2 regions of the Paenibacillus sp. IITD108 genome follow, and region 1 is predicted to be linked to the other one. Evidence: predicted binding sites of a transcription regulator. Region 1 holds the regulator's gene; the other holds the start of a gene.

Region 1 (16,682 bases):
AAGCGTGATTGTCATTTTGTGATTCCCCTTTTTCCTTTTGGTGTTGACGCAGCTCGCTGAGCTCTTCCTTCAAACGATCAATGTCCTGCTGCATAGCGCGGAACATTTCTATAACAGGGTCTGGCAGCTGAGTATGGTCCAATCTGTCCTTTACTCTCTCGCCATTACGGCGCACCACACGTCCCGGATTTCCGACGACAGTACAATTTTCCGGCACCTCTCGCAGCACAACAGCATTAGAGCCAATGCTGGAGGAATCTCCTACTTGAAACGAACCAAGCACTTTTGCACCGGAGCCGATAACAACATTATTGCCAATAGTCGGATGTCGTTTTCCTTTTTCTTTTCCTGTACCGCCCAGCGTCACACCTTGATAAATGACGACATTATCACCAATCTCGCATGTTTCGCCTATTACGACACCCATGCCATGGTCGATAAACAGACGACTGCCTATCCTAGCTCCTGGATGAATTTCAATCCCTGTCATAAAACGGCTGAACTGCGAGATCAGACGGGCAAGAGCAAAAAATTTTTTGCGGTATAGAAAATGTGCGATTCGATGCGCCCATATTGCATGCACGCCTGAGTACGTTAAAATAACCTCGAGCCTGCTTCGCGCTGCCGGATCATTCTCGAACACTACATCCACATCAGATTTAAATTGACGAAACATTCTTTTCCCCCCATGACTAAGTGCCGTCTGCGCTTATCATCCGTCCATCATTTGTAACGAATGTGAGAAGGCTCGGCTCATCCCCTTAACGAAATTGACAAGGTCACACACTCACGCACGTTCCGCTATTTTCCGAAAAGCCAGCATTTTTAAAATTTCGCGGACACACATTCCGCTATTTGCCGAAAAGCCGGCATTTTTAAATTTTCGCGGACACACGTTCCGCTATACGGCTCCAAATGGAACTTTTTCTGCGAATTATCGACCAATAACGGAACGTCTGTCACTTTGCTATCTCAAAACTGCAATTTTTAACATAATAGCGGAACGATTGACCGCCTGGGAAGGCCGTCACTTCGTTGTGGATTAGGCAACAAACAAAGAACGGCAGCGCCAGCCAGTTCTGTATGATATTTCATATACAATTGTGGTTTTCGCGCCATTTCTGCCTATTCTATATGAAATTTCATATACATTTGGTCGTTCTCAAGCTGCGTCGGCCTTTTCTGTATGATATTTCATATACAATTGTGCTTTTCGCGCCATTCCGGCTTATTCTATATGAATTTTCATATACATTTGGTCGTTCTCAAGCTGCGCCGGCCTTTTCTGTATGATATTTCATATACAATTGTGGTTTTCGCACTAAATTTCATATACATTTGGTCGTTCTCAAGCAGCCCCAGCCTATTCTGTATGATATTTCATATACAATTGTGTTTTTCGCACCATTTCTGCCTATTCTATATGAAATTTCATATACATATGGTCGTTCTCAAGCTGCGCCGTCCTTTTCTGTATGATATTTCATATACAATTGTGCTTTTCGCACCATTCCCGCTTATTCTATATGAAATTTCATATACATTCGGCCGTCCTCAAGCAATGCCGCCCGTTTCTGTAGTTTTCAAGCTGCGCCGGCCCAACTATCACTTAAAGAATAGTTCCGCCGCAAAGCAGTAAAGTAAAGGCTTATACTTTTCTTACTAAAACAAAAACACCCCTGCAGCATCACATGCTGCAGAGGCGTTTTATCGCGGTCCCACTCTGCTTAGATGTTCACATTGCCGAAACTCCCCCAGCAACATAAAACATCACTTTAAAATCCTTAACGCGGATTGACGTTGCCGCCTACCCTGAAAAGCGCTATAAAAAACGCGTTCAGCTCGGGACAAAGCTCCCAGGTGCATTTTCCGTCCAGCTGATGAGACAACTTCCAGCCTCTGTCCGCCCGATAGCTCGGCTATCCGGCGAATCCGGTTGTCCTCTCTGTGCATCCCGCTGTCAACGTACTTCTCCTGTTCGTTGCCGGTCCTATATTTATGCTGCGCAGCAACATAATAGTTAGCCATAGTATAGCGAATCCCTCGCTACATAACAAGTATATGTTTTGTTCCTTTACTTCGCTAATCTTCCATTCAAGCGTTCTGCCACCTTCGCTTTGCCAAGCAGCATAATCGATTGATTCAGGTCTGGACCATGCGTTTGTCCGGTTACCGCAGCGCGGATTGGCATAAACAGCTGCTTGCCCTTAAAGCCCGTTTCCTTCTGAACCGCTTTAATCATATCTTTTATCGCATCGGCATCAAACGCGCCTTCGTCAGCTTCTTCTACTTTCGCCAGAAAAGCTTGCAGAACGGCCGGAACTTGTTCCTCTGCCAATACAGCTGCCGCTTCTTCTTCATCCACAACATTTTCCTGGAAGAAGGTTTGTGTTACATCCGTAATTTCAGCCGCATAGCGCAAGCGATCCTGATAAAGAGCAACAAGCGCATTTACCCATTCCTGCTGCTGCTCATCCAGCTCGCTAGCAATCAGCCCTGCTTTTTGCAAATGCGGTATGCATAGTTCAACAACTCTCTCCAGCTCTGCCTTTTTCAAATACTCACTGTTAATCCAGCTAAGCTTCTGCGTGTCAAATACGGCAGGGCTTTTACTTAGACGTTCCGGCTTGAACACTTCGATCAGCTCTTCTCGAGAGAACATCTCCTGTTCCCCTTCAGGCGACCAGCCGAGCAAAGTAATGAAATTGAACATAGCTTCTGGCAAGTAGCCAAGCTCATCATATTGCTCAATGAATTGAATAATCGATTCATCTCGTTTGCTCAGCTTCTTCCGATTCTCGTTCACAATAAGCGTCATATGCCCGAAAATAGGCGGCTCCCAGCCGAATGCTTCATAGATCATCAGCTGTCTAGGCGTATTGGAAACATGGTCTTCTCCGCGCAGCACATGGCTAATGCGCATTAAATAATCATCCAGCACAACTGCAAAATTGTAAGTCGGAATACCATCCTTCTTCACGATGACGAAATCGCCCATTTCAGCTGTGTCAAAGCTTATCGTACCTTTAACCAAATCATTAAAAGTGTATGTTTTTCCTTCCGGCACACGGAAACGAATGCTTGGAATGCGGCCTTCCGCTTCGAAAGCAGCGTGCTGCTCAGCTGTCAGGTCGCGGTGCTTGCCTGAATAACGGGGAGTCTCGCCACGAGCGAGCTGCTCCTCCCGCTCCGCTTCAAGCTCCTCTTCTGTGCAGTAGCAGCGGTAAGCCTTTCCTTCGTCAATCAACTGCTGCCAATACTTATTATAAATTTCAATTCGCTCAGTTTGACGATACGGTCCATATTCACCGCCTAGATCCACACTTTCATCCCAGTCCATGCCGAGCCATTTCAAATATTGCAATTGATTTTCTTCTCCGCCTGCCACATTGCGCTTTACATCTGTATCTTCTATACGAATAATAAACTTTCCGCCGCGGCTGCGAGCAAATAAATAATTAAATAATGCCGTTCTTGCATTACCAATATGAAGATGTCCTGTTGGCGATGGCGCATAGCGCACTCGAATTTGTTCTGTCATGTTTATTGATCCTCCCTGCGTATTAAGCAAACCGCCGTTTGAGCGGCAATTCCTTCTCCCCGGCCGACAAAACCAAGCTGCTCTGTCGTCGTAGCCTTAACATTCACTTGCGATTCATCCGCCTTAAGCGCTTTGGCAATCACTGCCCTCATCTGAGGTATGTATGGCAGCATCTTAGGCCGCTGCGCCATAATGGTACAGTCGATATTGCCGAGACGATATCCCTTCTGTTCAATTAGAGCCCATACATCTTCAAGCAGCTTTAGGCTGTCAGCATCTTTATAGGCCATGTCCGTATCCGGGAAATGCGTGCCGATATCGCCAAGCCCAACCGCTCCAAGCACCGCGTCTGTTACAGCATGCAGCAGCACATCCGCATCAGAATGTCCGAGAAGCCCTTTTTCATACGGAATCGTCACTCCCCCAATAATACAAGGCCGTCCCTCGACCAGCTGATGAACATCAAAGCCTGTCCCCACTCGAATCATTGCTCATTCTCTCCCTTGTTGCTCCTTAAGCCCGCCATCAGCATATGCGCCATTGGCAAATCCTCCGGAGTTGTAATTTTTATATTTGTATATTCCCCTTCAGCTACATACACCTGCATACCCGAACGCTCAACCAGCATAGCGTCATCTGTGCCGACAAAGCCGTCCGCACGCGCCTGTTCATGCGCCTCAATCAACTGGGCACGACGAAAAGCTTGCGGCGTTTGGATAGCCCACAAGCTTTTACGATCCGGTGTAGCAGTAATTTTACCTGTATGATCTACTTGCTTGATCGTATCTTTTACCGGCACAGCCAGTACGGATGCTCCCTTATGCTCCGCTATCGCACAGCACTTCCTCACAGCTGCCTCGGTTACAAGTGGACGCACGCCATCATGCACCATCACCCACTTGCCATCCAGGCGCAGCAAGCCTTCGTAAACCGAATCCTGACGCTCCGCACCGCCGCATACGACAGCTTTTACTTTATCTAGTTGATAGTCGTTTACCCATTGCTCACAGCGAGCTACATCCAGTCCGCCTACTACAAGAACAATTTCTTGCACGAAGGCCATCTGTTGGAATAGCTCCAGCGTATGAACAAGAATCGGCTTGTCCACCAGCTGCAAATACTGCTTGCTCTCCGGCGTTCCCATACGGCTGCCGCGGCCGGCAGCTACAATTACGACGCCCCACTGTCCTGCTACCTCTACCATGTCTCAACCTGCCTCACGCTGTTTTTGCATCCCCGCTAACAAGCATGCAAAACGATTGCATACAATAGTCTTATTGTACCTCGTTACAGCGCTTTTTCCAACAACTTCGGCTTAGCAAATATCATCCGGCCAGCTGAGGTTTGCAAAACACTTGTTACAAGCACTTCCATCGTCATGCCAATATATTCGCGCCCGCCCTCTACTACGATCATTGTGCCGTCATCCAAATAAGCAACGCCTTGTCCGAATTCCTTGCCATCCTTAATGACCTGCACCACAATTTCTTCACCCGGCAGAACGACCGGCTTCACTGCATTTGCAAGATCATTAATATTAAGGACAGACACGCCCTGCAGCTCACACACTTTATTCAAATTAAAATCATTTGTCACTACTTTTCCTTGCAAAGCTTTCGCCAGCTTTACCAGCTTGCTGTCAACCTCTCCAATTTCCTCGTAGTCGCCCTCGTAGATGAGTACTTTTACTTCTAGCTCTTTTTGAATTTTATTCAAAATATCGAGCCCTCTGCGGCCGCGATTGCGCTTAAGCAAATCTGAGGAATCGGCTATATGCTGCAGCTCCTCAAGCACAAACTGAGGAATAACGAGCGTTCCTTCAATAAATCCAGTTTTGCAAATATCTGCGATTCTGCCATCAATAATGACGCTTGTATCCAAAATTTTATGCTCTTCAAACCCTCGTCCTTCATCCGGTGCTGCAATTGGAATCTTTCGCTCCATAAGATGCTGCAAGCCAGAGCTTAGCTCTTCCTGCTTAGACAGCCCTACACAAAACCCTAAGTATCCAAGAACCAAAGATAGAAAGGCAGGTACAAATTGACCCAGACCTCCTAAATCTGCTACTGCAGGATAAAGCATGACCGATAACAGCAAACCGACTAACAATCCAGCAGATCCGGCAAAAAGCTGCTTCATTGGCAGCGCGGCCGTACGGTCTACCGTAAGCTGCAAGTACGTAATAAGTCGTCCAGCGAGCAGAGTAGCTACTATTAAGCCGCATAGTGCTCCTACGGCTATATTCATGTAATAAGTGCTTGATTGTTGGAATATAGTAAGCGACGCTCCAGACCATGCAGACGAAGGATTAAAAAACTTATAGGCTTCGTTTCCGGTAAAACTTCCAAACAAGATCCCAATTACTTGTATTATTCGTCTAACCATAATGGTTCACCTCCATTACAATTATGTTCCAATTTTAGGATCTTTAATCGTTCGCAAACATATTATTAACAATTTTATAAAATTCACAATTCATATTTTGTAAACGGAGCCAATGAGGTCTATAATGAAATAGAGATTACTTCACAAGAGGTGGGTGAGAGAAGTGGAACCGATCAATACTCCAACGCTCGATCAATTCCAGCAGCAAGTATCGGAATTACTGCTAAGACACCGCAGCTTACTTGATGTGATGTCAAAGTTCGGGCAATCCAATGCAGCGGTTAATCGTGCAGTTACGAAGGCTGTAACAGATTGCGGTTGTATAGAAATCAATGCCAAGAAACAATCTTACACGGAGGAGCTTGACCTTGAGCATGCCAAGAGTTCTATGCAAAGCCATTTATCCGGACAACTATGTGAACATTGCTATGATGTACTGAAAAGTGAAATGGGTCGTAATTTGTTCTACATGACTGCTTTATGCAACTTGCTTAATTTAAAACTGGACGATGTTGTTGCCAACGAGTCCAAAAAATGCTCAACATTAGGTTTTTTCAATTTGACCTAAACAGACGCCTATAGTTGAAGAAAAAACCGCAGGCTCACCATTTAAGTGGTGCCTGCGGTTTTTTCAATACAAGAATAAACGGCTCCGCCGTCAAATAAAAAACGCCTCTTCAGCGTATTAAAGCTGGAAGAGGCGTTGCTTCGTTACAATGTTGTTTAAGCTAAACGTTCCGATTTGGATTCATCGTTGCTCGGATCATTTTCCTCGCGTTTCCGTTTGCGCTTGACGACTCTGCGGTCAACGTTTTTTTTTAATCCATAAAGCGCATAGAGCAGCAGCGGAATAAATAAAATTTGTGACAGCTGATTTTTAAACGTAATACCAAGAATAACTGCAATGATAACAATTAGCGGAACGATCCATACAGCATTTTTGGGAATGCCTACCTTTTTGAAATTAGGATAACGAATTGTACTTACCATCAACAGAGATAAAGCTACCGTAGTAACAGCCAGCAAAACTACCGAAATATCATGGCTGAACAAAGCCAGCGTCGCTAATACGCCGCCCGCAGCAGGGATCGGCAAGCCTATAAAATAACCAGAATTGCTTGTAACAACATTAAATCTTGCCAGACGCAAAGCGCCGCAGATCGGAAATAATGCAGTAATGATCCAAGCCGCTGGCTGATATATATCTTGAAACGCAGTCACATACATAATGAATGCTGGTGCTGCTCCAAACGAAACAACATCCGAAAGCGAATCCAGCTCCTTGCCAAATTCACTTTGCGCATTGAGCGCCCGAGCCACACGGCCATCCACACCATCAAGCAGCATCGCTATAATAATCATCATTACAGCCATTGCCGGATTTCCATTAAACACTAGAATGATGGCAACGATCCCCAAGAACAAATTTCCGATTGTAAATAGACTTGGTATCGATTTTGCAATCATGAATTACACCTCTTCTCTCCTAGCAGACCCAATCCATACGTAAAATGATTAGCCCGCATTCAACCAATTGTATGGGATTTAGATTTGCCTGTCAATAAACATCTGTTCTTGAATCCGTCTAAGCCCTTCTTGAATGGAGCGCGCGCGCACCTCTCCAATGCCGTCAACATCGTCAAGCTCCTCAATAGTAGCCATCTGAATTCGAGGAAGATGCTGGAACCGTTCGATGAGATTATTCATAATCATGATCGGCAATCTTGGAATTTTGCTTAGGAGACGATACCCGCGAGAAGCAACCGATTCTTCAAGCATGCTATTGGCGTGTGGATAACCCATTAGTCGAATAATTGGAGTAAAATCAAGCAGCTCATCCCAGCTCAGCTTTTTCAGGCCGGCTCTAAGCTCTCTAATTTTCTCGTCTGAATTATCCTTTGCATAATCCTTAAGCAAATACCAAGCATCTTGTTCCACACCGGTTACTAATTCTTCCATCTGCATGCTAATAAGCCGTCCTTCTGTGCCCAGCTCATTGACATAACGTTTAATTTCCATTTTGATACGAAGCACCATCTCAACACGTTGAATAACATAAGCGACTTCCTGGAGAGTAACCAATTCCTCAAACTCCAGTGCGGACAAGTTGGTAAAAGCTTGATTCAATACCGCTTTGTATTTCTCCAACGTTTGAATCGCCTGATTCGCTTTAGTAAGTATTACGCCGATATCCTTTAAAGAGTAACGTAAATTTCCTAGATATAGCGTAATAATATTTCTTCGCTGTGAAATGGAGACGACCAGCTTGCCTGTTTGCTTGGCTACCCGCTCTGCAGTTCGATGCCTGATCCCTGTTTCTGTAGATGGAATGGTGCTAAGAGGAATAAGCTGGGTATTGGCGTACAATATACGCCTCATATCTTCACTCATAATAATCGCCCCATCCATCTTGGCCAGCTCGTACAGATAATTGGGCGAGAAATCGCAATTAATCGAGAAGCCTCCGTCCACTACCTCCATTACCTCCGGACTATATCCAACAACAATTAGTGCTCCTGTTTTAGCTCGCAGAACATTTTCCAATCCATCTCGAAAAGGGGTCCCTGGCGCGACTAATTGCAATAATTGGTTCATAATTTCTTGATGTGCCGATTCCTTCATGTCACTACCCCCTTTTTATCCCAAAGCAGCTTTCAATGCTTCAGACACCGTGTTTACGCCTATCAGCTCAATGCCGCCCGGCGCTTTCCAGCCCTTCATACTTTTTTCTGGCATAATTACTCTTTTGAAGCCCAGCTTCTCTGCTTCCTTAACGCGCTGTTCCGCTCTTGAAACCGCTCTAACCTCGCCTGTCAGGCCAACTTCTCCGAATATAACATCATATGGCTTAGTAGGCGCGTCTCGAAAGCTGGAGGCCAGACTAACCGCTGCAGCAAGATCGACAGCAGGCTCATCAAGCTTTACGCCTCCGGCAACATTCAAATAGGCATCCTGCGTCTGCAGGAACATGCCGTTGCGCTTCTCAAGTACAGCAATAATTAGCGCCATCCGGTGGTGATCGATGCCAGTGGCCATTCTTCTTGGCGAAGGAAAATGGGTTGTCGCAACAAGCGCCTGCAGCTCAACAAGGACCGGTCTCGTACCCTCCATGCTTGCTACTACAGTGGAGCCGGCTACGCCCAAGGGCCGCTCCGATAAAAACAGCTCTGAAGGGTTGGACACTTCTCTTAGCCCGCTTTCGCCCATCTCGAAAATGCCAATTTCATTAGTCGAGCCAAATCGATTTTTGACCGCACGCAGCAAACGGTATGTATGATGACGCTCGCCTTCAAAATACAATACGCTGTCTACCATATGCTCAAGCAAGCGCGGGCCTGCTATTGCTCCTTCCTTCGTTACATGGCCGACGAGCACCGTTGCAATGCCTTTGATTTTGGCCGTGCGCATGAAATGCGCCGTACATTCTCTAACCTGTGATACACTGCCCGGAGCAGATTGCACATTGGGATCATACACAGTCTGAATGGAATCGATAACGAGAAAATCCGGCTCCAAACTTTCTATCGCCTCATTAATGTGCTCCATATTTGTCTCGCATAGTACAAATAATGATTCAATTAGAGCACCTAGACGATCGGCGCGCATCCTTGTTTGCCGAACAGATTCCTCACCGGAGATATATAGCACCTTTAAGCCTTTGCTTGCCAGCGCATAAGAAGTTTGCAGCAGCAGCGTAGATTTTCCAATGCCAGGGTCTCCTCCGACAAGAATAAGCGAGCCTGGAACGACGCCTCCGCCCAGTACACGGTTAAGCTCGGTCATCGACGTTTCTATTCTCGGCTCCTGCTCATTATTTATATGTATGATCGATTTCGGCTTTTCTTTCGTATGAATCGACGATAAGCCGATACCCTTAGTTTTGACCACAGTTTCTTTTTCTTCTACCATCGTATTCCACTCATGGCAGCCTGGGCATTTTCCATACCATTTAGGTGATTCTGTGCCACACTCCGTACATACGAACTTTAATTTAACCTTAGCCATTACGATCTCCTTCTCATCAATCTTACTTTAACTCAAACTTAAAGGGTTATTTATTCTTACCCATCATAATTTCTTGTCAATAACAACATCTTATTTGTAACATTAATAAATTTTTAGAATTAAAAAAATTGTACCATTATATAGCCAGAGTATAAAGAAATTTTACAAAGTTCTGCAATTTCTAGGAGAATACGACTGAATCCTGCATTTTTATTTGCTTTCTAATAGCAAAAAACTGTCCAGCCGCACTATGGCAAACTGGACAGTTCTTCTGATAGCTGCTTATTTATTTTGCTGGCTGTTCCTCACTTGCAGGCTTACTTTCCACTGCTTCATCCGGTCTCACAATAACCAAAGCTCCATCCTTCTCATCAATAATAAAGGTATCGCCTTTTTTAATAAGACCTAGCAGCAAGTCCTCGGAGATACGATCCTCAATATGCTTCTGGATAGCTCTGCGAAGCGGTCTTGCTCCATATTGCGGATCAAAGCCTTCCTTGGCCAAAAAGTTTTTGGCTGATTCGGTAAGCGTGAACTCCACATTTTGCTCCTTGAGTCGCTTGCGCAGCTCATCTGCCATAAGCGACACGATCTGAGCAATATGCTCCTGGCCTAGAGAATGGAATACGATCGTTTCATCGATACGGTTCAAAAACTCTGGACGGAAGCTCTTTTTCAGCTCAGCCATAACTTTATCCTTCATGACGGAGAAATCATGGCCCGCATCCTGCACAGCTGTAAAGCCGAGCGAGGAGTTGCGCTTGATTTGTTCCGCACCAACGTTGGAAGTCATAATAATCAGCGTATTGCGGAAGTCAACTACACGGCCTTTGGAATCCGTCAAGCGGCCATCCTCTAGCACTTGCAGCAATATATTAAACACTTCCGGATGTGCTTTTTCAATTTCGTCCAATAGGACAACGGAGTAAGGCTTGCGTCTTACTTTTTCAGTCAGCTGACCGCCTTCCTCATAACCGACATATCCTGGAGGCGCTCCTACTAGACGGGAAGTCGAATGCTTCTCCATATACTCCGACATATCGATCCGGATTACCGCATTCTCATCGCCGAACATCGCTTCTGCTAGCGCGCGTGCCAGCTCTGTTTTACCTACGCCAGTTGGTCCAAGGAAGATAAAAGAACCGATCGGGCGCTTAGGGTCTTTCAGCCCTGCTCTAGCTCTGCGGATAGCCCGGGATACCGATTTAACCGCCTCTTCTTGACCAATTACGCGATCATGAAGAATGGACTCCATCTTCAGCAAGCGCTCCGTTTCTTCCTCAGCCATTTTGCTGACAGGAATACCCGTCCAGTTCGCTACTACTTGAGCGATATCCTCAGGAGTAACCTCGGAATCAGTACGTCCCTGCTTTTCCTTCCATTCATTTTTCGTCGTATCCAATTCCTCGCGGATTTTTTGCTCTGTATCTCGCAAAGCAGCCGCTTTCTCAAACTCCTGGCTTTGCACCGCTGCATCCTTTTCCTTGCGAATATCTTCAAGACGATTTTCAAGCTCTTTCAAATTTGGCGGTACAGTGTAAGTTTGCAAGCGTACCTTCGAGCTTGCTTCATCAATAAGATCGATTGCTTTGTCCGGCAAGAAACGATCTGTAATATAACGATCCGACAGCTTAACCGCCTGCACAATCGCTTCATCTGTAATTTTCACGCGATGATGCGCTTCGTAACGGTCACGGAGACCATGCAAAATTAGAATGGCTTCTTCTGGAGACGGCTGATCTACCGTAATTGGCTGGAAGCGGCGTTCAAGCGCTGCATCCTTTTCAATGTACTTGCGGTATTCATCCAGTGTTGTCGCACCAATACATTGCAGCTCGCCGCGAGCAAGCGCGGGCTTCAATATATTGGAGGCATCAATCGCGCCTTCCGCGCCGCCAGCTCCAATCAGTGTATGAAGCTCATCGATAAATAGAATGACGTTGCCAGCCTGACGAATTTCATCCATTATTTTTTTAAGGCGATCCTCAAACTCGCCACGATATTTAGTCCCTGCTACGACAGAGCCCATATCCAGCGTCATTACACGCTTATCGCGCAATGTTTCTGGAATTTCATTATCGATAATTTTCTGAGCCAGCCCTTCGGCAACTGCTGTCTTACCAACACCAGGCTCTCCAATCAATACCGGATTGTTTTTTGTTCTACGGCTCAGAACCTGTATAACACGCTCAATTTCCTTACTGCGGCCAATGACAGGGTCAAGGTTGCCTTCTCTCGCATAAGCCGTTAGATCCCTTGCCAGGCCATCCAGAGTAGGCGTGCTCATATTCGTCTGTGTGCTGTGATTGCTGGATACAGCTTCGCTGCTGCCGAGCAGCTGAAGCACCTGCTGGCGAGCTTTATTAAGGCTTATGCCCAAATTATTAAGTACGCGTGCTGCAACTCCTTCACCCTCACGAATCAAGCCAAGCAAAATATGCTCTGTGCCTACATACGTATGACCCAGTTTGCGAGCTTCATCCATCGACAGCTCAATTACTTTCTTCGCACGCGGGGTATAAGCAATGCTGTTCGGCTGCTCTTGACCGCGCCCAATAAGCGCTTCTACTTCATCCTGAATTTTTTCAAGACCTAAACCAAGTCCGATTAAAGCTTTTGCAGCAATACCTTCTCCTTCGCGAATCAAGCCAAGCAAAATATGCTCTGTACCTATATTATTATGACCTAGCCTTACCGCCTCTTCCTGAGCCAAGGCTAATACCTTTTGTGCACGTTCAGTAAATCGTCCAAACATCATATTACAGCACCTCCATCATGAAATTTATTGCCTATTTGATTTCTTATAAGCTCAGCTCTTCTAACATCGCGCTGCTCTGGGCTCAGCTTTTCATTAAACGTTTTTTGAAGAAAGCCCGGCTGCGTCATAACAAGCAATTCATTAAGCGACTGCGATGAAATGCCCGTCAGAATGCCGACATCAGCACCAAGTCTTACATCAGATAATCGCTGCGCCGCTTCCTTGGAATCCATTATAGATGCGAAGGACAGGATGCCGTAAGATCTTCTTACTCTGTCTGCGATTCTTAAAGGTGATTCCTCCAACAAACGTCTGCGAGCAGCTTTCTCATGTTCAATAATTTGTCTTGCAACATTGTGCAAATTATCTATAATTTCTTCCTCGGATTGTCCAAGCGTTATTTGGTTCGATATTTGAAACAGATTGCCGAGCGCTTCGCTGCCTTCGCCATAAAGACCTCTTACTGCAAGCCCTACCTGGGTGACAGCAGTTAAAATACGATTAATTTGCTGTGTAAGCACGAGTGCAGGCAAATGCATCATAACTGAAGCCCTAAGGCCTGTTCCTACATTAGTTGGACATGTGGTCAAATAGCCTCTCTGCTCGTCAAATGCATAATCGACAACCTCTTCAAAAGCATCATCGAGCTTGCTGGCCAGCTGCCAAGCCTCTTGAATTTGAAAGCCGGGATACATACACTGTATGCGCAAATGATCCTCTTCATTAATCATCAGGCTAATCGATTCATTTTCGCTTAAAAGAACGGCGCCAGCCCGCGATTCACTAGCCAAGTTTGGGCTAATAAGATGCTTTTCAACAAGCACTCTTTTATCCAGCTCGCTTAAATCGGTTAGCAGCAGTTGTTCAAACTGGCCAAATTCCGCCAAAGGCTCTGATTCGCCTGCTTCCATTAGTTTATTGAGCACTGCCACCGCCTGCTGATTAGCTGCCAGCATCGGAAAAGGCTGATCGCTTAAATTTCTGGCAAGGCGAACCCTGCTGCTAATGACAATTTCAGATTCAGGACCAGCATCCTTCATCCAATCGCTAAGTGCATGCTCAGTAAAACGCTGCTTCGTCAACAGACTCACTCCTTTCATAAACTACATCGCTTTATTCGCTGCAAGAAGTTACAATCTTGCAGTTATGGCAGACTATTGTTTATTACTCGTTATTTTTCATTAACCTGGCGTTCTAATTCACGTATGCGATCACGCAAATGAGCGGCTTCTTCAAATTCTTCATGCTCAATATGGGTATGCATATCTTTACGCAGCTGTTCAATTTCTCTCAAACATTGAATACGGCCACCGGAGCGCTTGGGTATTTTGCCGCTATGCGCAATATTTCCATGCACTCTTTTAAGTAGCGGATCCAATCGTTCTGCAAACTTCTTATAGCAAGAGCTGCAGCCAAAACGGCCTATTTTACTAAACTGCGTATACGTTAACCCGCACTCCTCACAGCGAATCGATTGTTCTTCTACGCCTTTGAGTGAGTTGGATTTTCCTAACTGATCAAAATCAAGCAGTCCAGATAACAAGCTATGAATAGAGAAGCTGTTTGGCACACCGATATTAGCTTCCCCTTTATCTCTTGCACAGCTCTCACAAATGTGAAATTCTGTTTTTACTCCGTTGACAATTTTAGTGAAATGAAGCGTAGCTGGCTTATTGCCGCATTCTTGACAGAGCATGCCTGATTCCTCCCTTCACTTTCCTGAAGAAAAAAAATATTTGTACAGGTAATTCGTGAATTCTTACTTCACAAGCAAAGAAATAAGCATCGCGCGCAGCAGTCTTGCTCTTACTTCGTCACGCATAGGCAGTATTAAGCCAATCGTATCCCGCTGAATCGCAGCACGAAGCAAATTAGCTTCCCCCTTAGTGACCATTTCAGCCTCCTCCAGCTGATAAATAAGGCCTTCCGCGCTGTTCTGGTCAAGGCTGCTGCCGATCGTTTTCTCAATATGATAAGAAATCATCTTGAGTGCTGGCAGCTCTACGCGCTGAATACGGATATAGCCTCCGCCGCCGCGCTTGCTCTCCACCATATAACCCTTCTCTAATGTAAAACGTGTACTAATCACATAATTAATCTGAGATGGAACGCAGGAAAACCTGTCTGCCAGCTCATTCCGTTGAATTTCCACTGCTCCTTCATTGCTCAGATCCAGTCTATGCTTTAAATACTGTTCAATGAGATCGGAAATATTCCGCAAAGGCACCAACCCCCTGAATAGCTTCATAATAGTAATAACACTTACTTGATCAAATAAATCAGCTTTTTATTGACTTTGACTTTCTTTGATCTTAATAATTATTATACGCTTTTCAAATGAGATTTCAAGAGTATACATGAAATTTTCTGAAAATTTAGTTAAGTGGATCCAAATAGAGCGACAGCACTAAATAAACATTTTGCATACACTTGAAACACATGGCATCTATAAAGTAGTTTGTTATTTTTTCAGCAAGTTTATACCGTTCGCTTGTCCTTCCTGGTCATAACAAGGGTCGAATTTATCAATCCTCTAAAAAGGAAAAAGCCACAACACTTATTCTTTGTTAAATGTTTGAACAACATTCCAAGAATAAAGCTATGGCTAAATAAGTTTAAATATGTGATGCGAATTTTGACATTTTGGACAATAAACGTTGCGATTTTGATGCTTTCAGCTTACCCGCGATTCATGACGATCAGCTTGAGTTCCGTCATTTCCTCAACTGCATACTTAATCCCTTCACGTCCAGTGCCGCTTTCTTTGACACCGCCGTACGGCATATGATCAACTCTGAATGTTGGAATATCATTAATCATAACGCCGCCTACCTGAAGCTCATCTGCAGCTTGAAGGGCAGTATGGATATCGTTGGTATAAATGCCTGCCTGCAGTCCATATTGCGAATCATTAACAAGCTTGATCGCTTCATGAATGGAAGATACTTTGTTAATAACGACGACAGGCGCAAATATCTCCTGACAGGAAATTTTCAAATGCGCAGCAGCCTCTAAAACAATTGTCGGAGCAAGTATACCGTTGTCAATATGTCCGCCTGCCGCTATCCAAGCTCCTTCCTGCTTTGCTTCATCCAGCCACTCCAGCACGCGCTCGCATTCCTTCTTCGCAATTAATGCCGATACATCTGTGTCAGAATCAAGCGGATTACCCATTTTAAGCTGCATTGTTTGTTCCTTAAATTGCTCAACAAACTGCTCATATATTTGCTCATGAACATAAATGCGCTGCAAAGAAATACATACCTGTCCTTGATTTGAAAATGCGCCCATTACACAACGGTTAATCATTTTATTAATATGAACTCCCTGATCCACAATTAATGCAGAATTGGAACCAAGCTCGAGCGTAACACGCTTTAAGCCTGCTTGTGAACGAATTCTCATGCCAACCTCCGGGCTGCCGGTAAAAGTAATCATCGACACTCTATCGTCTGCAACAAGAGCATTACCTGCTATACTTCCAGGTCCGGTAACAACATTTAATATCCCTTTTGGCAAGCCTGCTTCCTCGAACAGCTCCGCAATAAAATACGCAGAAAGCGGCGTTTGCGAGGCTGGCTTCAACACAATCGTATTACCAGCAGCAATCGCAGGGCCAACCTTGTGGGCAACTAAATTAAATGGGAAGTTGAATGGCGTAATCGCGCCTATTACGCCTATTGGCTTCTTTACCGTATAAGCGATTCTCCCCTCGCCTCCAGGAGCAGCATCCATCGGAATTGTCTCGCCGTATATTCGTTTTGCTTCTTCAGCAGCAAACTTATACGTTTGCACCGTCCGATCTATTTCGCCTAGAGCAATTTTCAGTGGCTTTGCGGCTTCTAACGCTATTATTCTTGCCGCTTCATCTTTTCGTTCATTTAATCGCATTGCTACTTTTTCCAAAATGTCGGCACGCTTGTGCGCCGGCATCTTGGCAGCTGCGTCAGCAGCTCTATAGGCTGCTGCGATAGCTGCATCCAGCTCAATTTG
Region 2 (16,682 bases), on a different contig from region 1:
AATAGAAAAAAACTTTCGAGGGTGTTGTTCAATTGTCCACTCGCATTAAGACTAGAAATTCTTTGTTCATCCAAATATTTGCCGGATTTCTCGCTGTCATCATATTGCTGTCTTCACTCCACTGGATTTCATTTTCTATATTAAAAAATGATACCAAGGGTGAATTGATCAAATACAACCGTCTGCTGCTGCAGAATACTGTCAAGGAATACGAGAGGGTGTTTACATCCGTAAAAAGCAATCTTTACAGTCTTTATTACGACCCTAAAGTGGCAGCTGCCAATGTCAAGCTAGCCTTGCAAAGGATGGATCGGATTGACTATATGAAAGAAGGGCAAATCATTAACGAAATCGAAAATCATGTTTCTGATCGCGCATTGTATTTGGACAATATACTTATTTATTTCAATCAATCTTCCATTGTTTTGGATAAAGGGGGCAGGTCCAATGCGGAGACGTTATTTTTGAGCGATTATAAAAGCTCCATCTATTCTTATAGCTTTTGGCAGGGGCAATTTGTTGAAGGCTATACCTATCGCTTGCATCCCAGTAGCGAATTTTCAATTATTCCTGGCTCTATTAGAAGTCTTTTGCCTATTTCCATTAAGGAAACACCCAAATATCAAATTATCGCGTTACTCGATACAGATCGAATGCTGCAAGCATTTCACAACTTGCCTGATGTCGAATTTATGATAATGGATAAAAATAAACAACCTCTCTTTCAAACAACAAGTGATTTTCCCGAGTCCGTGCTAAATAAATTTGAAGAAGCGGATGGAGAAGTAGAGCAAGGCCAATATTACTATTTCTCACAAAAAGGAAATGAAAGCGCATTATCATACATCGTTAAGATGCCTACATCAATCGTATCTGCACAAATGAAGAAATTTAACCTCAACTTACTGCTGGCTCTTGGTCTGTCAATTGGAGCCGGGATTGTCTGCTCCCATTTTTTCAGTAGAAGGCTTTACCGTCCAGTTAAGCAAATCATCACAGCAGTCCAGCACTCAAAGCTGAAGGGACTCGGAAGTACAATTAGCGAATTTAATTTGATCCATGACAAAATTCATTCCCTGATTAAAGAAAGAAACGATATTCAAACCGAGCTGATCAATAAAAAGTCGCTGCTGACTAATTACGGATATATGAATAAATTGAAAATGATCCGATCGGACTTAAGCGATTTGCAGGATTTCATTCTAGCCAACCGAAAATTTCGAATTATTCTTTTTCATTTACAATTCCGGCATGCTTCGTTAAAGGAGCTCAATATTTCTCTTGACGATGTGTCTTACTACTTAAGGGAATACATAAATTTGGTGATGAGTGACAGTTTTCCGGGTTCACATACCTTTCAAATTGAAAGCAATCAAATATTATCGATAATTTTTGACGACAAACCGATAGACACTTTACAAGAAACGATGCTTCCCTTGAAGAAAGTGTGGGACGGAGATTCACAGTATTACCTTATCTCTATAGCTATGAGCTCTATCTACGCGTCCGCCGCAGAATTCAGCAAAGCTTATAATGAAGTGCTGGAGAAAGCGGGTCAGGCCAAGCTGCTGTCGGAAACTCAATTTATTTCTGATCTCCGTCCGCTAGTTAATCATGCCTATGTATTAGAAAAAGAAAAAGAATTTGATCTTAACTTGCGCGAAGGTAATATACTCGAATCTAAAGAATCGCTGAACCAAATGTTGCGATATTTGCATCAAAAGGAAGAGAGCGCTGACAATATCAGAAAGTTCGCCAAATCCATATTGGAGAGGATATTCCAGCAAACTGCTACATTTGATCAAAAAATAAACTTGGCCGAGCTCCGGATAGATTTAAAGGAGACCGAGGAATGTTTCACCATCGAAGAAATAAGTCATAGGATGGAACCGCACATTGTCCGAGTCACTTCCTTAATCCGCTCTGTAAAAAATGAGCAAAACGATTTGGCGAATCGTGCGGCCGACATTATGGAGGCAAGCTATGCAGAGGATATTTCATTGGATTCGGTAGCAGAATCATTAAATATCTCAAGCAATTATTTGTCTATTTTGATGAAAGAAAAAACAGGTATTAACTTCAGCGAGCATCTAAACAATGTGCGAATTCGTAAAGCCAAGGAATTGCTCGAATCTACCAGCCTTAGTGTTCAAGATGTAGGAATACGAATTGGCTACCGCAACGTTACATCTTTTATCCGTATGTTCAAAAAAGTTACCGGCCTGACACCGGGCGATTATCGCAAACAGATTAAACTTCAGCCTTTCCGTTAAAGCAATAAGCTTAAGCTTATAATCAAGAAATATCGACACAGTCATCCTTAAAGGACATACGGTTTCTACGCGAAATATAAGAAAAAGTTTGCAGTGAAAACTTATAAAGTCTTATATATTAAAAGGTTAAAAGCGCATTTATCGAATTCCTTGACCATCTTTGACTTTTACTTTTCAATCCGTTATTATATGATTACGTTATTTAATTGTTCAACTGAATGAAGGAGGAGTTGTTAATATGAATTTTGTACCTATGGTTATCGAGCAAAGCAATCGAGGTGAGCGATCATATGATATATACTCCCGTTTGCTGAAGGATCGTATTATTTTCCTTGGCTCTGGCGTGAACGATGTAGTTGCTAACTCTATTATTGCTCAGCTGCTATTCCTCGCAGCAGAGGATTCTGAAAAGGATATTTCGCTATATATTAATAGCCCTGGCGGTTCAATAACAGCTGGTATGGCGATCTACGACACTATGCAGTTCATCAAGCCTGACGTATCGACCATTTGTGTTGGCATGGCTGCTTCAATGGGCGCATTCCTGCTTACTGCCGGAGCTAAAGGCAAGCGCTTCGCGCTGCCAAACAGCGAGGTCATGATTCACCAGCCGCTCGGCGGCGCTGAAGGACAGGCAAGCGATATTGAAATCCGTGCAAGACGCATTCTCAAAATGCGCGACAAGCTCAACAACATTTTGGCAGAGCGCAGCGGCCAGCCTCTTAGCCGCATCGAGCAGGATACAGATCGCGACTATTTCATGAGTGCTCAAGAAGCGCTGGATTACGGCCTGATTGATAAAGTTATCGAAAAGGTTTAAGCGAAGAGCTGTAACTTACATCAAGCAGCTGCAAAATAGCCCGGATCATGCTTTCCGATGGGAGCCTGATTCGGGCTATTTTTATGTGTAAGAGGTGGCGCGTACCTATTCTGTATGAATTTTCATATACAATTGTGTTTTTCGAGTCATTTTTTCGTATTCTGTATGAAAATTCATATACAATTGGCCACTTTCAGATAATCTTGACCATTTCTGTATGATATTTCATATACATTTGCATTTTTCGAGTCGTTTTTGTGTATTCTGTATGAAAATTCATATACAATTGGCCACTTTCAGATAACCTTAACCATTTCTGTATGATATTTCATATACATTTGCGTTTTTCGAGTCATTTCGGTTATTCTGCATGAAATTTCATATACGATTGGCCAATTTCAGGGAGAGCACCGTTTTCAGGTAACGCCAACCGCTACTGTATGATGTTTCGGGTGCAATTGTTTGTACAATTATTTTCTTCGAGTCATTTCGGCGTGGAAGCTATGTGAGTGGAAGCTAAGTACATTTTGTGCATCTAGTTTCTTCTTTATTACCGAATAAACATTTCTAAATGTATTTCATGCATCTAGTTTCGTTGAATTTCCCTATATATTGTGAAATACGCCAAACTAGATGTAGTATTTCCCCTTAGAATCTCAAAAAAGCCAAATTTCATTAAACTAAGTACAGGAAATACATTTAGATTTAGTAAATTGGATGTAGACTAATGAGGCGGATACAGGCAAATGAGTACTTGTTCAACAAGACTGAGTTTGCCGTTACTGCAAGTATTTTTTGAGTTTTTTCAACAACCCGATGGAATACAGCTAGTTTGGAAAACATACATATTCTCTTCAACTACATAAGCTCTCTGACTAATAAGAAGGTAACCTCCTCCAATGGACTATCAAATCGGTATCATTCTACCGCAACTACCAATCAAATCAGTATCAATCTACCGCAACTACCCATCAAATCGGTATCGTACTCCAACTACCCATCAAGTCGGGTATCGACCTACTCCAACTACCCATCAAGTCGGTATCGACCTACTCCAACTACCCATCAGTATCGATCTACTCCAACTCCCAATCAAGTCGGGTATCTATCTAATCAACTGCTACTCAAGTTTCAAATATCTATCTACTCCAACAGCCATAGGCGTGACGTATGCATGGTTCTATCCTTCAATAAGACGCTTCATTCTAAGGCATGAATGCACTGCGTGCCATCTCGTATAAAATTGTTTTACAGCACAGCATCCTCACTGATGCTTATAATTTGTGATTTTTATCACTTCTGCTTCAATATGACGATGCTATGCTTGCAATACAGATCATGACGGCTGCCAGATGCACTACAGACACCGCATTACAGGCACCGTTATAGAACTGCTAATATGCTCAAGGAGGTGAGCTTATGGAAATCGTTCCATTAGAGAAAGTAGAACAGCTCGCCATCAAAAAATGGAACGTATATAAGCACAATAAGCTTCATTACATCGCCCGTTCCATGCTTGCCAGTATGTTTATCGGTTTTGGCGTTATCGTAGCCTTCAAATCAGGCAGCTTCTTTTATAACGTCGGATCCCCTTTAACCTATCCAATGGCGGCGCTGACATTTGGAGCTGCCATTATTCTGATAACGTACGGCGGCGGCGATTTGTTTACAGGCAATACGTTTTATTACACCTACACATCGCTGCGCAAAAAAATTTCATGGCTTGAGACAATCAAATTATGGGTAATTAACTATTCAGGTAATTTACTCGGCGCACTAGTATTCGCTTTTCTCATATGGACGACGGGTTTGTTCGACTCGCCGACCGTCAACGGCTTTCTGCTGGATGTCGTAAGCAATAAAACCAATGCTTCTACTAGCGAGTTGTTCTTCCGTGGTATATTATGTAATTGGCTCGTATGTCTTGCCTTCTTTATCCCGATGGGGCTGAAGGGTGACGGACCAAAAATGTTCGCGATGATGCTGTTCGTATTTTGCTTCTTCATATCGGGCTACGAGCACAGTATCGCCAATATGTGTACGTTTGCCATCGCTTTTGTATTAAACCAGCCGGGTACAATATCGATTCAAGGTGCGCTGCATAATCTCATACCTGTCACTATCGGCAATATTATCGGCGGCGGCCTGCTGATGGGCTGGATGTACTACTATGTCAATAAACCTTATTTAAAAGAAATGGAAAAGGTGGAGGAGCAAGATGAAAAAAACTAGAATCGTTGTTATCGGGACAGGGGCTGTAGGCTCGACTACCGCATATACTTTATTGCTGCGCAATCGCATGGACGAATTGGTGCTAATTGATTCCAATGCAGGCAAAGCGGCTGGCGATGCGCTCGATATGAACCATGGCATGCCTTTTGTTGGAGGGGCTAAAGTGTGGGCCGGTACATATAAGGACTGTGCTGGTGCAGATATAATCATTATTACGGCAGGCGCCGCTCAAAGGCAGGGCGAGACGAGGATCGATCTTCTGAAACGAAATGTCAGCATATTTGACAGCATTATCGAACAAATACTGCCTTATAATCAAGATGGCATTCTGCTAATTGCTTCCAACCCGGTTGATATTATGAGCTACTTTTCATTGAAAAAATCGAACTGGCCGGCGCACCGCGTCATCGGCTCAGGCACATTGCTTGACAGCGCTCGCTTCCGCTACCTAATAGGCCAGCATTTGCATATTGATCCGCGCAGCGTTCACGCTCACATTATAGGCGAGCACGGAGATTCAGAGCTGCCGGTTTGGAGTCTGGCCAATCTGGCCGGAACAGCCATTGAGCTTAGCAATGAGGTAAAAGAAGAACTGTTCGTCCAAACAAGAGATGCAGCCTACGAAATTATCGAAGCCAAAGGAGCAACCTATTACGCGATCGCACTCGCGCTGGATCGGATTTGTACAGCTATTCTGCAGGATGAAGGTGCGGTGCTTAACGTATCTACCCTGCTGGACAGCTACTATGGCGTCTCAGACGTTTATCTTGGTGTTCCATGTGTCGTAGACCGCAGCGGCATCCGCAAGGCTCTGGAAATTAAACTAACCGAGCACGAACAGCAGCTCTTCCATAAATCAGCAGACAAGCTTAAAGAAATTATTAAAAGTATAGAGATGTAGGATATAATTAAGTACAGCAGTTGACAACTAGTCAGCTGCTTTTTTTATATCCAGGTTATTATAAATTTGAACGCAAAAAAAGGAAGCTGTCCTCGCGAGTTACAACCCTTCGCGAGACCCTTCCATCCCCTGCCTGCAGCCCTCGAAAGCTGCAGATAGTTATTATTGGTTCTCGAGCTCTTCTTTGCTTACAAGAGCGACTAAAGCGTTTACAGCCTGTTCTGCGTCCGAACCTTCTGCACTTATGGATACTTCAGTACCTGAGCTTATCGCAAGGCTCATAATACCCATAATAGATTTAGCATTCACTTTTTTATCGTCTTTTTCTACGAAAACCTCGGAGGAAAATTTATTCGCTTCTTGTACGAATAACGCTGCTGGCCTTGCATGAAGTCCCGTCTTTAGACGAACAACAACTGGAAGCCTTGTCATGGAATCATAACCCCCTCTATTTTACTATTTCACATAGCATCATCACAAAAAGTCACATATTCATTATTATAACATTTTACATGCCGTTGCACTAGGCAAAATTCAACTGCCTCTTATTTTTTCGGCAAGCTCGTCAATTTTGCGCAATCTGTGATTCACGCCGGACTTGCTCACCTTAACTTTCAGCAGCTCTCCAACCTCTGTCAAATTCAAATCGGGGTGCTGCAGCCGAATTTCTGCAACCTCTCGCAGCTTCTCCGGCAAGCTATCCAATCCAATCTCTTTTTGCAGAAGCTTAATATTGTCAATCTGCCGTACAGCCGCACCGATCGTCTTATTCAAATTAGCTGTTTCGCAATTTACGATGCGATTGACAGAATTGCGCATATCCCGCATAATGCGTACATCCTCAAATTTGAACAACGCTTGGTGCGCGCCGATAATATTAAGCAGCTCGATAATTTTCTCGCCTTCCTTGATGTAAAAGACGAAGCCTTTTTTGCGTTCGATGCATCTTGCATTCAGATTAAACGTGTTGGCCAAATCAACAAGCGAAGCGCAATGCTCTGCATACATCGACGATATTTCCAAATGATACGATGAGCCCTCCGGGTTATTAACGGAACCTCCTGCAAGAAACGCCCCCCGCAAGTATGAACGCTTGCAGCAAGGCTTGCGCAGCATTTCTTCATCAATACCGGGATTAAATAGAAATCCTTCCGAAACGATATGCAAATCCTTCAAGATTTCTTGTACTTTGACAGGAATACGTACAATATATACATTATTTTTTTTCAATCGCATTTTTTTGCGAACAAGCAGCTCTACATGCACATCAAAATGCTTCTTCAGCAGTGTATATATTCTGCGTGCAATCGCAGCATTTTCTGTAGAGATGTCAAGAACGACTTTACGGCTGGAGACGCTGACTGATCCATTCATTCTGATTAGCGCTGAAAGCTCTGCGCGCTCGCAGCAGCTATCTGATTCAATCATGGTCAGCTCTTTTTTTGTCTGGGCCGCAAAAGACATCGTTCATCACCTCTTTCTCAACATCCAGTTTTCCACCAGCTTATAGATATGATGGCTTAGCCTCTCGGCATCATGCCTTAGGAAGGTGCGGAACAAAACTAAACGGTCTGCAATTACCTTATAGCCTCTGCGAGTAACCTCATCCATATCCAGATGGACAGCTCGTGCTCCTTTTTCAGCATACTTGCTCTCTACCTGCGGTGGAATTTCTCCATCATTTACAATAACATAATCAAACAAATGATGCCCGATATGAGCATGTATAGCGTCCAAATGATTGCTTACCGTATAATTATCGGTCTCACCCGGCTGAGTCATAACATTGCATACGAACAGCTTGACAGCCTCAGATTCGACAATTGCCTGAGCCAGGCTCGGCACAATCAAATTCGGGATAATACTCGTGTATAAGCTCCCTGGGCCTATTAAAATAGCATCCGCCTGTACGATCGCTTCTACCGCTTCCGGCAATGCTTCTACATTTTCCGGCTCCAGGAAAACACGCTTGATCGCTTGCCCGGCTTTTGGGATATTTGACTCGCCCGTTATAATCGTTCCGTCAGCCATCTCCGCCTTCAATACAATCGCGCTGGCCGCAGCCGGCAGCACCCGGCCTCTTACCGCCAAAACCCGGCTAAGCTCCCGTACGCCCGTTACGAAATCTCCCGCGATATCGGTCATGGCCGCCAGCATCAGGTTGCCCAGGCTATGTCCTGCAAGACCCGTGCCATTCTGAAAGCGATACTGTAACACTTCCGTTAGCAAAGGTTCTGTATCCGCAAGCGCCATAAGCACGTTGCGGATATCGCCTGGCGGCGGTATTTGCAGCTCATTGCGCAGAATTCCTGAGCTTCCGCCATCATCAGCAACCGTGACGACAGCCGTTATATCAAGCGGTTTCTCTTTCAGGCCGCGCAGCATAACGGATAGTCCTGTGCCTCCGCCGATGACGACAATTTTGGGACGCTCCATGATTTGCTCTCTAATGCTAATAGCCTCCCCTCATTAATGCTTATCGCGCTCGCTGTCGCGATGGCTGACACGCACACGTTCAGTATCACTGCTCCCAAGGATGCGCCCCAAGTATTCAGCGATCGCTACTGATCGATGCTTGCCGCCAGTACATCCAATACCTATCACAACCTGGCTCTTGCCTTCCTTGCGATATAAAGGAATTAGAAACTGAAGCATATCAATGAGCTTAGCTAAAAACTGCTGCGTCTCCGGCCATTTCATCACATAGTCATAGACGTCAGGATGCTGGCCCGTATTTGGTCGAAGCTGCTCAACGTAATGAGGGTTAGGCAAAAATCGTACATCAAATATTAAGTCCGCATCTATCGGCATCCCATATTTAAAGCCAAAGGAGGTGACGTTAACCGACAGGCTGCTGTGCTCCATATTTGTAAATCTGGCAATTATGCGTTCCTTTAGCTGCAAAGGCTTCAGCTTGCTCGTATCAATGACCTGAGAGGCAGAGCCCTTCAAATCCTCAAGCATGCGGCGTTCATGCTTTATACCGTCAAGCGGCATGCCGTCCTGTGCAAGCGGATGGCGGCGACGGCTTTCCTTGTAGCGCTGCACAAGCACTTCGTCGGTAGCATCAAGAAACAATATTTCGCAGCTGATTGTATTATGATCCTTTATATAAGCAAGCGATTCCGAAAGAGCGGTAAAAAACTCCCGGCCCCGTAAATCAATAACAAGTGCTACTTTACCTATTTTACCATTAGACTGCTCAATTAATTCCGCAAACTTCGGAATTAGCACAGGCGGTAAATTGTCCACACAGAAAAACCCTAAATCTTCAAGGCTTTGGACAGCAATCGTCTTGCCCGCCCCGGACATTCCTGTAATGATTACAAGCTTTGCCAAAGTTGCTGCCGTTTCCATGAATCACACCTACTATCCTCTTAAAATAAGACCTGCTGCACCAACGACCCCTGCATTGTTTCCTAGTACTGCCGGTACGATGCTTACGCCTTCCTTAGCTTGATCAAGCGCATATTTTTCGTATACCTCGCGTATTTGGTCAAACAGGAAATCCCCTGCCTTCGATACACCGCCGCCAATAATGAAATATTGCGGATTCAGCACGATCGACATCATGGCCATCGACTTGCCCAAATAGTAAGCCGCGCGGCTGACGATGCGAGCCGCCACCTCATCTCCTGCTTTGGCAGCATCAAAAACATCCTTAGCCATAATCTCTTCCACTTGCGACAAAGATGTCCGGTCGCCGCGCTCTACAGCATCCTTAGCCATACGTATAATTCCGGTCGCTGAAGAAACGGACTCCAGGCAGCCCATCTTGCCGCAGCCGCATTGAATGGCTTCCAGATCCGGAACAATGGCGATATGTCCAAGCTCACCGGCCATTCCGTTATAGCCCTCAACAATCTTGCCGTCAATAATAATGCCGCCGCCTACACCAGTACCAAGCGTATAGCATACGCAGTGGTTTACGCCTTTGCCAGCTCCTGCCCATGCCTCGCCAAGCGCAGCCACGTTGGCGTCATTATTAATTTTAATTACTTTTTGCAGCTCCTGCTCCAAAAATTGCTTTAAATTTGTATCCACGATGTTCAGATTAGCTGAATATTTCACAATCCCGTTTGGAATGTCTAGAAAACCAGCAATCCCAACACCTACTCCATCAACTAGCTCCCAATCAAGATTAGCTTCCTGTACAACTAGTCTCGAATAATTGGCAATATTATGTAGGATAGTGTCCGTTCCTTTACTCGTTTCTGTCGGTCCTTCATAAGTATGCAGCAATTGGCCTTCTCCATCGCAAACACCTACTTTAATCGAAGTACCGCCGACATCGACTCCAACGTAAATCTTTTCAGACATTACTTATCCACCTCATTAATAAAGTTAAAGTTCTCTGTTCCAACTATAAGCGTTGCGCTTCCATCGGTCAAGACAACCGGCCTGCAGTGCCAAGCAAGGGAGCTTTGCACAGCTTTGCATCAGCTTCCTGCAATGCTTATTTTCAAGAAGAAGCGCTGCGCTTCCTTGGCTAAGAATGTGCCGTTTCTCGGTGAAAAATAGGAATAGGTATAAGGTGAAAACTTATCCTTTCCAATTTTTGAAAAAAAGCTATGCCTTCCACCAATCAAGCTTAGCAGGCATAGCTTTGTTCCAGTGATACATAAAAGTGTCGTTATTATAGGCTTTCCAAATATCTTTCGCAATCGAGTGCAGCCATACATCCGCTGCCCGCCGCTGTTATAGCCTGACGATACTTGTTGTCTTGAACGTCGCCGCAAGCGAACACGCCTGGCACATTCGTCTCAGAGGAGCCTGGCTTCACTTGGATATAGCCAACTTCGTCCGTATCAATTTGCCCCGCTAGGAATTTCGTATTAGGCGTGTGGCCGATAGCCACAAATACGCCGTCTGTCTCTATAAGCTCATCCTCGCCAGTAGCATTATTGCGCACTTTCAACCCTGTCACGCCCATACCCGTCGCCACGACTTCAAGCGGAGTACGGTTAAGGCTCCAGCTGATCTTTTCATTTGCGCGAGCGCGGTCCTGCATTATTTTGGAAGCACGCAGCTCGTCACGGCGGTTTACAATTTCTACATTAGAAGCAAAGCGTGTCAAGAAGTTAGCTTCCTCCATAGCAGAGTCTCCTCCGCCGATAACAACGATTTTTTTGCCGCGGAAGAAGAAGCCGTCGCATGTTGCACAAGTGCTTACACCTTTACCTACGTTATCCTTCTCACCAGGTATGCCCAAATATTTGGCCGATGCTCCAGTCGAAATAATAAGCGATTCGCCCACGATTTCGCCCTTGCCTTCTACTTGCAGCTTGAATGGACGCTCCGACAGGTCAACACTGTTTACCCAGCCCGTTATAAATGTAGCGCCAAAGCGTTCCGCTTGCTTGCGCATATTAGCCATTAATTCAGGTCCTAGAATACCATCCGGAAAACCTGGAAAGTTTTCTACATCAGTCGTCGTTGTCAATTGTCCGCCTGGCTCAGGACCTTCTATAATTAGAGGATTCATATTTGCACGAGCTAGGTAAATTGCAGCCGTTAGTCCCGCTGGACCTGTTCCAACAATAATCGATTTGTACATATCGTTCACCTCAATACTTATTCTGGAAAGCAGATTTATTGTTCCTCATCCTGAGCAAGCTCATGAGAGGCAAATACCGAGCTTATCGACTTCATCTTTTCTTTAATGCCAACCGTCTCATCAATCAGCTTAACATAGCGGCTAATCGTTGATATAGAGACACCATATCGCATGGATACCTCGTGATAGGAAATCGCCTTGCGGTGCATTTTGGCCGTTAAATACTCAAGTGCTGCCGCCCAGCTCTCAAGCTTCGAAAGCTTTGGAATATCCGGGTAAAGCCGAGACAAAAACTCAGTCCATAATGTCATCATATCATGCTGCTGCATAAGATCATAATGCTTGCTCATGTGGTGAATAGCGGTCTGCGCTACCTTCTCCCACTGCTCTTCCCAAATAGGGAGCTGGGACGGGATACGGTTAGGGCCGACAACCGTTTCCTTGCCGTCAAGCACCACTTTGATCTGTTCCTGAACGCCTAGCGTCCTTAAGACAAAAATCGCTATTTTTTTCAAATAGTCATCCTCGTCAGGCTCTGCCAGAAATGAGCGCAGTACATCCTTGACTTCCTCATCGCCAATCATCCCAAAGGCTTGAATAACCTGCAGCTTCGTATTCATATCCCCGTTCCGCAATGCCCAGAAAAAGGACGATCGAACCAATGGATCACTCTTCATATGATCGGGAATGCCTTCCGACGACTTTTCCCAAAGCTTGAACTGCTCTTCGAATGGCAAATGGTAATGATAGCTAAGCGGGGCGGAAAGCTTGCCTTGCTTAACGAGCTCAAGCTGCTCCATGAAATAGTGCGGAATCGTCGAAGCTGGATCCAGCTTTCTGGTCTGCTTCCACAATCGCTCTGCTTCGTTAAAGCGTCCAATATTGCAGGCGGCAACAGCCGCATAATGATATAGACATGGATCCTGGCCCAGCTCATGTTTTTTGAGCAGACGGGTAAAATGACGGTAAGCAGCACTATGCTCTCCTAAGATGCCCATCGTTGTAGCCAGTTTAAACACATGCTCCTCATGGAAAGGCTCTGTTTTTATCAATAATGACACGAGCGGCTTTAATTGCTCTTCATCGCCGTCATGCTGGTAAAAAATCGATAGATTGCATAAGGCATGCAAATTGCCGGCATCCATAGAGAGCACTTCATGGACGCTATCCAAAGCCTTATCAAATAACCCCATATAGTAATAGGCAAGCGCCAAATTATTGCGGGCTGCAAAAAAATCCGGCTGTGCTGCCACAATATCTTCCAACATACGAACAGCTTCGTTGAATCTGCCTTCCTCAAGCAGCATGCGCGCTTGATCATGCTCTACCATGCCGGCTCGTGATTTGATCTTCTTAAGCTTGGTTGGACGCTCCAGCTCATAATGAAGAAGCTCCATCATTTCCTCTGCTTCATCCAAATAATGCCCTTCGTCATCCTCTTGCAAATAATCAATTAATGCTGATTCCGCCTGCTCGAACATCTCCATATTGGCATAATTATTAGCCATGTAGAAGTGGCATTCGGTCATAGAAGGATCAAGCTCCTCCATAATCCAATCCAAGATTTCATTTGATTCCTTGTAATTGCCCATTTCGGAAAGAATACCAGCCATATTGCAGTGGTTTACAGGATTATTTGGTTCATATTCTACCGCACGCCGAAAATATTTCAGCGCTTTTTCATAGTGAAATCGATCAAGTGAGCGAACTGCCCTTTCAAAAAAAAACGTAGCGTCCCAATTTACCGGGATAACATTCGTTTTCTTACTTATCGCAACGTGATTTTTTCTTGCCAAGACTTTAGGCACCTCCCTCATTGCGCTTGATTCGATTATACCATAGCGCAGTCTATCCTAGCATGCTATTCCTTATGGAAAGCAGAAACGCCTTCAGCGTCTTAATTAAATCGAGAAAGCGGACAGCTTAATGGCTGCCCGCACATAAATTCGTTATATATCGAAGCGACTAAATCGTTCATTGGCTGCTTCTTATATTTTAAAATTAAACGCCTCTGTTTTTGAACAACGTACTAATGGAGCCTCCATCCAAAATAATGCGAGTCGCTTCGGCCAGCAAAGGCGCTACTGACAAGACTTTAAAGCGTCCGGAAGCGGACGGTGGCAACAAAATTGTATCTGTTACAATAACTTCCTTAATGCTAGGATGGTCTAGACGCTCAATAGCTGCATTCGAAAATACAGGGTGCGTCGCGCATACATATACATCCTCTGCTCCGCGGTCTTTAAGACCTTGGACAACGTTGACAATAGTAGATCCTGTGTCGATCATATCCTCAATAATAATTGGAGTTTGACCTTCAACATCACCGATAACATGTGTAATGGAGGATTCATTGTGCGCAGGACGTTTTTTAATCATAATTGCAAAAGAAGTATCCAAATAGTTAGCCAGCTTCTCAGCAGTGGAAGCACGGCCGGCATCCGGTGAAACAACGACCGGATTTTTTATATTTTTCGATTTCAAATAATCGCTTATAAGATCAAGTGCAGTCAAATGATCTACCGGAATATTGAAAAAGCCTTGAATTGCAGGTGCATGCAGGTCGATCGTCATTACGCGATTCGCACCGACAGTCGTTAAAACATCAGCCAGCATTTTCGCAGAAATCGGCTCGCGCGGAGCTGCTTTGCGTTCCTGACGGGCGTAGCCATAGTAAGGCATGATTACATTGACCGTTCTGGCAGAAGCGCGCTTCGCTGCATCAATCATAACTAGCAATTCGACAAAATGTTCGTTAATCGGATGGGAAAAAGACTGAACAAGAAATACATCACAATTCCGAATAGTTTCCTCATAGTGAACATAAATCTCGCCACTCTTGAATCGAGACAGCTTAATCGCTCCCAATGGAAGACCAAGCTCCTCACTTATTTTCTTAGCCAATACCGGATTTGACGATCCTGAAAATATACGCACCTTGTCGCTTAACATGATACCCTCCTGAGCGTTTCAACCAATTAATTTCAAGCTACTCGTCCTATTATACATCGTATTTACGAATTTTCAAAAAACAAATATAATTATTTTTCGACAATCATATGACAGTGTTATCTCATCTTATTCGTGGTCGGTTTCCCGTAACGTGCCGATAACTCTTTCATAAGCTCGTCAAGCGGCAGGTTTTGCTGGCGCAGCAGCACCATCAAATGAAAAATCAGGTCGCTTGCTTCGGAGCGAAGCTCGTCATTATCATCGTTTTTAGCGGCAATAATTACCTCTGCAGCTTCTTCGCCAACCTTCTTCAAAATCTTATCCAAGCCTTTGTCAAACAAATAGGACGTATAGGAGCCTTCCGGACGTTCAGCATATCTTGCAGCAATAGAGCTCTCTACCTTGCCCAGCATCGCGAAGCGATCATTGCCCTCAGCCGCTTCAAATTGTCCTTCAGAGCCTTCCACCTCAATAGAGTTTGTAAAACAGCTATAGCTTCCTGTGTGGCACGCTGGCCCCTTCTGCTTTACTGTCACAAGCAATGTATCTCCATCGCAATCATAAGACATCGATACGATTTGCTGCGTATGCCCGCTCGTTGCCCCTTTATTCCAAAGCTCGCCGCGCGAACGGCTCCAAAACCAGGTTGAGCCCGTGGACACCGATTTGTGCAAAGACTCCTCATTCATATAGGCAAGCATAAGAATATCCTTGCTCTGGGCGTCTTGTACGATTGCAGGAACAAGTCCGTTCTCATCCCATTTGATCTCATTCATCCAAGCAGCCATTAGCGCACCTCAATCCCTTTTTTTTGCAGATCAGCCTTAACCTCGCCGATCGTCATTTCCTTGTAATGGAATATCGTTGCAGCAAGGCCGGCATCCGCATGCCCGTTCTCGAACACATCGTAGAAATGCTCAATTTTCCCCGCTCCGCCCGAAGCAATAACCGGTATGCCTACAGTATCCGAAATAGCTCTCGTAAGCTTCACATCAAAGCCGTCCTTCGTCCCGTCGGCATCCATGCTGGTAAGCAGCAGCTCGCCTGCTCCAAGCCGTTCTGCCTCCTGCGCCCATTTCAAGGCAGACATGCCTGTTCCCTGACGGCCGCCATGCGTATATACTTCCCAATCCTGCCATTCCTCATTGAACTTGGCATCAATGGCTACGACAATGCACTGTGAGCCGAACGTGCGCGCACCTTCCTCAATCAATGAAGGATTTTTGACAGCGGCCGAATTAATACCAATCTTATCAGCACCTGCACGAAGCAGACGCTTCATATCCTCTACCGTTGAAATACCGCCGCCCACTGTAAAAGGGATCGAAACCTCGCTTGCTGTACGCTTTACTACTTCCAGCATCGTTGCGCGGCCTTCTACTGTTGCCGATATATCAAGAAATACAAGCTCGTCTGCGCCTTCCTTGTCATACGCCGCAGCCAGCTCGACCGGGTCGCCCGCATCGCGCAAATTAACAAAGTTGACTCCCTTAACGACTCTGCCGTCCTTCACATCAAGACATGGAATAATTCGTTTCGCCAGCATCAATCATCTCTCCCTTATGCATTCTCTATTTGTCGCCTGTCAATTTTAAGAAATTGTGAAGCAGCTGCATCCCCGGCTTGCCGCTTTTTTCGGGATGGAACTGCATGCCGAACACATTGCTTCTGCCGACAATTGCCGTAACATCGCCATAATAGTCTGTTTTTGCGAGCAAATCGCTGGCCGTCTCTGGCAGCACGTGAAAGGAATGGACAAAGTATACATGCTCCTCAGCCATATCTGCAAAAAGAGGCGAAGCGGAGTCCAGCAGCGCCAATCGGTTCCAGCCCATATGCGGAACTTTGAAATCGCCTTTGAACCGCACAACCTTGCCCGGCAATAAGTTCAATCCTTGATGAGTGCCATATTCCTCACTCTCGCCAAATAACAGCTGCATGCCTAGG

The links. Region 1 encodes CtsR, which represses protease genes until heat stress. Its sites were predicted from a motif close to ATGGTCAATAAAGGTCAAACA; they were not measured.
Region 2: clpP (ATP-dependent Clp endopeptidase proteolytic subunit ClpP) is a predicted target of CtsR. The motif match lies at 2,421-2,441, and genes of this name have one in related genera.

What each region holds. Positions count from the first base shown of each region.
Region 1 covers NZ_JAZHCT010000053.1:1,118-17,799, reverse strand. The annotation lists gene cysE (serine O-acetyltransferase) at 1-676, opposite strand, end outside; gene cysS (cysteine--tRNA ligase) at 1-15, opposite strand, end outside; gene V1L65_RS27110 (hypothetical protein) at 1,424-1,639, shown strand; gene gltX (glutamate--tRNA ligase) at 2,075-3,541, opposite strand; gene ispF (2-C-methyl-D-erythritol 2,4-cyclodiphosphate synthase) at 3,544-4,029, opposite strand; gene ispD (2-C-methyl-D-erythritol 4-phosphate cytidylyltransferase) at 4,026-4,745, opposite strand; gene V1L65_RS27090 (PIN/TRAM domain-containing protein) at 4,829-5,926, opposite strand; gene V1L65_RS27085 (DUF1573 domain-containing protein) at 6,099-6,494, shown strand; gene pssA (CDP-diacylglycerol--serine O-phosphatidyltransferase) at 6,650-7,393, opposite strand; gene disA (DNA integrity scanning diadenylate cyclase DisA) at 7,472-8,548, opposite strand; gene radA (DNA repair protein RadA) at 8,564-9,931, opposite strand; gene V1L65_RS27065 (ATP-dependent Clp protease ATP-binding subunit) at 10,218-12,689, opposite strand; gene V1L65_RS27060 (protein arginine kinase) at 12,686-13,789, opposite strand; gene V1L65_RS27055 (UvrB/UvrC motif-containing protein) at 13,861-14,385, opposite strand; gene V1L65_RS27050 (CtsR family transcriptional regulator) at 14,449-14,910, opposite strand; gene V1L65_RS27045 (aldehyde dehydrogenase family protein) at 15,369-16,682, opposite strand, start outside.
Region 2 covers NZ_JAZHCT010000041.1:14,673-31,354, forward strand. The annotation lists gene V1L65_RS24865 (helix-turn-helix domain-containing protein) at 33-2,273, shown strand; gene clpP (ATP-dependent Clp endopeptidase proteolytic subunit ClpP) at 2,512-3,093, shown strand; gene V1L65_RS24875 (formate/nitrite transporter family protein) at 4,513-5,325, shown strand; gene V1L65_RS24880 (L-lactate dehydrogenase) at 5,312-6,226, shown strand; gene V1L65_RS24885 (HPr family phosphocarrier protein) at 6,389-6,658, opposite strand; gene whiA (DNA-binding protein WhiA) at 6,761-7,690, opposite strand; gene V1L65_RS24895 (gluconeogenesis factor YvcK family protein) at 7,697-8,662, opposite strand; gene rapZ (RNase adapter RapZ) at 8,696-9,583, opposite strand; gene V1L65_RS24905 (ROK family glucokinase) at 9,596-10,546, opposite strand; gene trxB (thioredoxin-disulfide reductase) at 10,863-11,783, opposite strand; gene V1L65_RS24915 (tetratricopeptide repeat protein) at 11,819-13,579, opposite strand; gene V1L65_RS24920 (ribose-phosphate diphosphokinase) at 13,785-14,735, opposite strand; gene hisIE (bifunctional phosphoribosyl-AMP cyclohydrolase/phosphoribosyl-ATP diphosphatase HisIE) at 14,852-15,523, opposite strand; gene hisF (imidazole glycerol phosphate synthase subunit HisF) at 15,523-16,281, opposite strand; gene hisH (imidazole glycerol phosphate synthase subunit HisH) at 16,307-16,682, opposite strand, start outside.